2 regions of the Mesorhizobium australafricanum genome follow, and region 2 is predicted to be linked to the other one. Evidence: predicted binding sites of a transcription regulator. Region 2 holds the regulator's gene; the other holds the start of a gene.
The links. The regulator PhoB, encoded in region 2, activates phosphate uptake and scavenging genes when phosphate is short. The targets are predictions, from matches to a motif close to TGTCATNNANCTGTCAT.
Positions count from the first base shown of each region.

Region 1: the regulator PhoB is predicted to act here: its motif matches at 2,061-2,077, upstream of RFM98_RS17495 (acid phosphatase).

Region 1 covers NZ_JAVIIT010000008.1:151,892-155,307, reverse strand. Annotated here, with positions in the region: gene RFM98_RS17500 (MarR family winged helix-turn-helix transcriptional regulator) at 1-171, shown strand, start outside; gene RFM98_RS17495 (acid phosphatase) at 388-1,920, opposite strand; gene RFM98_RS17490 (cytochrome-c peroxidase) at 2,184-3,383, shown strand.
Region 2 covers NZ_JAVIIT010000012.1:26,147-29,562, forward strand. Annotated here, with positions in the region: gene pstB (phosphate ABC transporter ATP-binding protein PstB) at 1-76, shown strand, start outside; gene phoU (phosphate signaling complex protein PhoU) at 96-803, shown strand; gene phoB (phosphate regulon transcriptional regulator PhoB) at 819-1,508, shown strand; gene RFM98_RS21740 (ROK family protein) at 1,734-2,969, opposite strand; gene xylF (D-xylose ABC transporter substrate-binding protein) at 3,240-3,416, shown strand, end outside.

The DNA of each region.
Region 1 (3,416 bases), on a different contig from region 2:
GACAGGCGCGTGCAGGAACTCAGCCTGACCGTGGTCGCCAGGGCGGCAATGCCCGCCTGGCGGCGGCAGGTGCGCCGGCATGAGGACCGCTTCCTGCAACGGCTGACGAGTGTGGAACGGGCAACGCTGCTGCGGCTGTTGAGGCTGATCTGGGTGGATGAGGTGGAGTGAGGGCTGGCGCCCTCCGCACCCCAAGCAAAACAATTCGATAGCGGCGCGTCCTGCAGGACTGATTCAGGTTGTTCTGCATAAGGAATATTGAACGGCTGGCGGGACAGCATCCCCTTTACCCTGCCCGTCCTCCGCAGCAGCTGCGCTGCAGCTGCGGAGGGTGGACCGGACAGAGGGGATTGAAGGATCGCGGCGCAACGGGCTTCCTTCACTCCCTCAGCGCGTCAGGTCGAGCGCCGCCGTCAGATCTCCCATCGGCGGCTGATCGTGGTTGCGCAGCGCCTTGTCGCGGGCGACGATGCCGGGCAGCACCGGCAGGTCGTAGCGGTTGGTGATGAAGCGCAGGATCGAGGTCGTGTCGTACTGCGTGTGGTCGACCATGCCGCTCTTCGCATAGGGTGAGATAATGAAGGCCGGGACGCGGTTGCCCGGGCCCCAGCGGTCGGCCTTGGGCGGCGCGACGTGATCCCAGAAGCCACCATTCTCGTCATAGGTGACGACCACCAGCATATGGGCCCATTGCGGGCTCTTCTCCAGATGCGAAACAAGGTCGGCCAGATGCTGGTCGCCCGAGGTCACATCGGCATAGCCGGCGTGTTCGTTGAGATTGCCCTGCGGCTTGTAGAAGGTAACGGCCGGCAGCTTGCCGTCGTCGATCGCCTTGATGAACTCGGTGCCGCCGAGGCCGCCATCCTTGAGGTGCTCGGCCCGCGCGGCCGTGCCCGGCGCATAGGCGGCGAAATAGTTGAAGGGCTGGTGGTGGAACTGGAAGTTCGGCACGGGCGTCGCGTTCTTGCCGTCGAGCGCCGCCTGCCAGGCGCCTGAGTACCAGGCCCAGGAAATACCCTTCAGCGACAGGAGATCGCCGATGGTGATCTCGTGCTGCGGCGGCAGCGTGGTCGGCTGCGCCGGATCGGCCAGTGCTGTGTCGCCGCCCTCGGCCGGTTTGTTGGCGCTCGGCTGGTAAGGCGGCTGCATGGTGTTGACGGCGTAGAAGTCTGGGGTGATCGCACCGTCATTGGCGAATTTCGGCACGCCGCCCAGCGCCGAGGCGGGCGAATTGTCGGCCGCTTTCAGCGTCACGCCATCCGGCTCGACGACGGCGATCTGGCCCTTCACCGGGCTGATGTCGGCATTCGGATAGAACGGGGCGCAGGCGCAGGCGAGCATGAAGTGGTTGAGGAAGGAGCCGCCGAAGGCGCCCTGGAAGAAATTGTCGGCGAGCACGTATTTCCTGGCGATGTTCCACATCGGCAGGACCGAGCCGTCATAGTGACCCATCACCAGCGAGCCGGAATCGGCCCAGGCGACGAACTTGTCGTTCTTGCCGCCGTCGATCTGCATCTGCTCCTGGTAGAAGCGATGCCAGAGGTCGTGCGTGGTGACGCCGGTGCCCTCGTTGAAACCCTTGACATCATCGATGGCGAAGACAGCGTTGGCCAGATGCGCGCTCTGCGCTTCCGTCACCGCCGGCGTCACGCCCTTGCCGGTCAGTCCGCCCCAGGCCGGCGGCAGTTCGGGAAGCGGCTTGCCGTCACGGTCGAGCTGGCGCGCCTGGCCGGGCGACACGTTGGCCAGACCATTGGCGCCGGGGAAGCCGCCATAGAGGTTATCGAAGCTGCGGTTCTCGGCGTAGATGACGACAACGGTGTCGATCTTGTCGTAGCCGGCAGGAGCCGCCTGGGCAGCAGCGGCGAGCGATGCCAGCGCCGTGGAGGCGAGGCAAAGGGAGAGAAAGGACCGGATCATCGGAAAATGCCTCGTGGCTGGGAATGGCTGGAGGACGGCAATGCAGGCATGCGGCTGCATCAATCCCCAGCTACTTCGATGCCTTGTCACCTTTGTGACAGTTCCGCACCGGCCGAACACGGTTTCGTGAGCGAGACGGCCGTCATCAATCCGTTGCACTCGCTCCTTACGTCGCCAAAGAGATCGGGCGAAAGAAATCAGGGATGTCGCCGAAGACGATGGGAAGTCGGAAAACTCACGCGATCGCCATTGCAGCGGCCGCGATGGTCGGCTTCACCACGCACGCCAACACGTCCGGTGTCCACCCCGGCCCGATGTCACGCCAGGAAGCCTTCGCGCGCGCCGATGCGCTGACCGCACTCGGGCGGCAGATGTTTTTCGACCTTTCGCTCTCGGCCTCGGGCAAGCAGGCCTGCTCGTCCTGCCATGATCCCAACCATGCCTTCGGACCGGCCTCGGCGACGCCGGTCGAGATGGGCGGAGCGAGGCTCGACCAGCCCGGCGTTCGCGCGGTGCCGTCGCTGCGCTATTTGCAGGCGGCGCCAGCCTTCACCGAGCATTTTTACGACTCCGAGGACGAAGGCGACGAGAGCGTCGACAATGGCCCGACCGGCGGCCTGACCTGGGACGGCCGCGCCGACCACGGCAAGGACCAGGCGAGGATCCCGCTGCTCTCGCCCTTCGAGATGGGCAACAAGGACGAGGCCCAGGTGGTCGCGGCACTGCGCAAGGCGCCCTATGCCGACGCCTTCAAGGCGGCCTTCGGCGCCGACGTGCTGGATCATCCGCAAGATGCCTTCGATGCCGCCGTCGAGGCGCTCGGCACCTTCGAGCAGAGCAGCACCGATTTCTATCCCTATTCCAGCCGTTACGACGCCTTCCTTGCCGGCAAGACGCAGCTCTCCGCACAGGAGCTGCGCGGCCGCATGCTGTTCGAGGACGAGGGCAAGGGCAATTGCGCGAGCTGTCATCTGAGCGAGCCCGCCAATGACGGCGAGCCGCCGCAGTTCACCGACTACGGCCTGATCGCGATTGCCGTGCCGCGCAATCCGGCGATCCCCGCCAACGCCGATCCCAATTATTTCGACCTTGGCCTGTGCGGCCCGCTGCGCACCGACTTCAAGGGCCACAACGACTATTGCGGCCTGTTCAAGACACCGACGCTGCGCAACGTGGCGTTGCGAAAGAGCTTCTTCCACAATGGCTATTTCCACACGCTGCGCGAGGCGGTGGCCTTCTATGCCAGCCGCGACACGGATCCAGGCCGCTGGTATTCGAGGGAGGCCGACGGCACGGTCGACAAGTTCGACGACCTGCCAAAGGCTTACTGGGGAAACCTCAACACCGACCCGCCCTTCAACGGCAAGAAACCCGGCGACAAGCCGGCGCTGAGCGACGCCGAGATCGACGACATCGTCGCCTTTCTCGGCACGCTGACGGATGCCGACCAGGCGGGACAGTAAGGCTGGGCCGCTGAATACCTTTGCTAGGCAATA
Region 2 (3,416 bases):
CGACCGGACCGAGAAGATCTTCACCTCGCCGCGCGAGAAGCGCACGCAGGACTACATCACCGGCCGCTTCGGCTGAGTTCATCGAGGACATCATTATGGCCGAACATACCGTCGCCTCCTTCGACGAGGATTTGAGGCAGATCAGCCGGCTTATCAATGACATGGGCGATCTCGCAGGCTCCATGGTCGGCGCCTCGACCAGGGCACTGCTCGAGACCGACAATGCGCTGGCGCAGCGCGTCGTCTCCGACGACGCCATCATGGACGCGCGTCAGCGCGAGCTTGACGACCGCGCCATCACGCTCATCGCCAAGCGGCAGCCGATGGCGGACGATCTTCGCCACGTGGTCGGCTCGATCCGCATGGCGGGCGACCTCGAACGCATCGGCGACCTTGCCAAGAACATCGCCAAGCGCGTAGGTTCGGTCGGCGTCAGCGCGGCGCCGCGCGACCTCACGCATTCGATCGATTCCATGGCGCAGCTGGTGCTGATCCAGGTCCAGGCCGTGATCCAGGAATATACGGTGGGCGACGCCACGGCGCTGGCCAAGCTTCGCAACGACGACGAGCGCATCGACGTCAAATACACCTCCGTCTTCCGCGAGCTCCTGACCTATATGATGGAAGATCCGCGCAACATCACCGCTTGCACGCATCTTCTGTTCTGCGCCAAGAATCTCGAACGCATCGGCGACCATGTGACCAACATCGCCGAGAACGCCTACTATGTGCTGACCGGCATCCAGTTGCCCGCGAATCGCCCGAAGCAGGACGAGACGGCAATGTCGGCGCCGGCGGCCTGACAAGGGTAACCTGCAATGATCGCGCCACGCATCATGGTGGTGGAGGACGAGGAGCCGCTGGGGGTGCTGCTCCGCTACAATCTCGAATCCGAGGGTTACCAGGTCGAAGTGGTGACCCGCGGCGACGAGGCCGAAATCCGCCTTCAGGAAAACGTTCCCGACCTGCTCGTGCTCGACTGGATGGTGCCGGCCGTTTCCGGCATCGAGCTTTGCCGGCGCCTCAGGATGCGGCCCGAGACCGAGCGGCTGCCGATCATCATGCTGACGGCGCGCGGCGAGGAAAGCGACCGTGTGCGCGGCCTCTCGACCGGCGCCGACGACTATCTGGTCAAGCCGTTCTCGACGCCGGAGTTCATGGCCCGCGTCAAGGCGCTGCTGCGTCGCGCCAAGCCGGAGGTGCTGTCCAGCGTGCTCAAGGTCGGCGACATCGTGCTCGACCGCGAATCGCATCGCGTCTACCGCAAGAAGAGCGAGATCAGGCTCGGCCCGACCGAGTTCCGGCTGCTCGAATTCATGATGCGTCATCCCGGCCGGGTATTCTCGCGCAGTCAACTGCTCGACAATGTCTGGGGCGAGACGATCTATATCGACGAGCGCACGGTCGACGTGCATGTCGGGCGCCTGCGCAAGGCCGTCAACAACGGCCGCATGCCCGATGTCATCCGCACCATCCGCGGGGCGGGCTATGCGATCAGGGAAGATTAGGGATATGCCGATATTCAGGTGAGGCCGGCCTGCGAATGGCGGCTTCCTGCGCTTCCGGTACTCACGTACTTAAGTACGCTCCGTTCCGGCCTTCGCCGGCCGAAGCGCTCATAAGTGTTTCCGCCCTATGAAGGCTACGGCCGGCGTAGGCCGGTTGTCGGAATCCACCATTCTCGACTCGGCCTGACCTGAATCTCAGCATATCCCGGCGCTTGAGCCTGCCGTTCATGCGACGTGCTTGCCCGCTCTCGCCTGGCCCCCGGGCGCGAAAATCTCCTGGTCGACGAAGGTCAGCGCGCGGGCGGCGCAGCCTTCGCGGATGAGCGGCAATTCGTTCGGCTCGGTGTCGAAGGAGATCGATTTCGAGTGCTGGCCGCCGGCGGTCTGGGCGATCGCTTCTCTCAGCGCCGGCTCGATCAGGTCGAAGGCGGCCGCGCTGACGCCGACCATGGCGACAGGCGCCGGATCGATCAGGGCGAACAGGCTGCCGAGACCGAAGCCAAGCGCTTCGCCGGCGCGGCGATACGCCTCCCGCTCCGGACCGTCCTCCTGCCGGGCCTTCGCGGCAAGCGCCCGCATGTCGGCGTCGCCGACGTCGACCGGCTCGGCGTCCTCGCTCATCTTCATGGCGCTGCGCCAGATCGCATAGTTGCCGGCATAGGCCTCGACGCAGCCGCGGCGGCCGCACCGGCAAAGCGCGCCGCCCGGACGATGGATCATATGGCCGAACTCGCCGCCCGAGGAATGGGTGCCGGTGAACAGCGCGCCCTTGAGCACTAGGCCCATACCAATGCCGTGCGAGAGCAGGATGGCGATGAAATCGTCACGATAGCGCTCGGGATCGCGCCATTGCAGCGCCACCGCCATCATGTTGCAGTCGTTCTCCATGGTGGCGGGGATGCCGAATTCCTTCTCGAGGATGTCGGCAAAAGGAATGTCGGTCAGCGGGGTGATCGGCGACCACAGCATGGCGCGCGCCCGGGAATCGGTGATGCCCTGAATGCCCATGGCGATGCGGGCGACGCTGCCGACGTCGAGGTCGGGATCCTGCAGCCGGCGCCGGACGATTGCCATGCATGCGCCGATCAGCTCGTCGCGCGGCATGACAAGCGTGTCCAGGCGCTGCTGTTCCTCGGCAATCACCTGGCCGGCATAGTCGATGACGGCGACCGACAGGAAGTTCAGCGACAGCACCACGGTCAGCACCGCGGCGGCTTCGGGGTTCAGCGCCAGGCCGATCTGCGGGCGGCCGCGTTTCAACGCCGTCGGCTCGTTGGCCTTGCTCTCGGTGAGAATGCCCTCCTGGATCAGATCGGCGGAAATCGCCGAAATGGTCGAGTGGCTGAGCCCGGTGGTGGCGGCAATCTCCGTCCGCGATGGCTGGCCGGCGCGGCGCACGGCCGAAATCACCATGGCGCGGTTGCGCCGGCGCAAATCGTCGTGGCGGATTCCGACCGACATTATCTCGCACCGTCCTCCCGGGTCATCGCGGCCTTGTGATGATGCCATGGCCTGTCGCTGACACCCCAGCAATAGTGGCAGAAGCCAAAGCCGATGTCATTATTTATTGCGAACGTCGAAAAAAATGCCGGGACCCATCAAAGGCCATCAGAATCGCGGTTGACAGCGTCGTTTCGCTGGATCACTATTTTTTTGAGGCTCGAAAAAAAGCCTCTGTGCCGGCCTTCGGGCCAGTCTGGGTCGCGCCGCACAGGGCGCAGGGAGGATATCATGAAGAAATTCGCAGCCGCCATTCTGGCGGGCGTTGCCATGTCGCTGACGCTGGCGTCGGTCGCCGAGGCGAAGGGCAAGGTGATCGGCGTCTCGTGGTCGAATTTCCAGGAAGAGCGCTGGAAGACCGACGAAGCGGCGATGAAGAAGGCAATCGAGGCCGCGGGCGACAAGTAC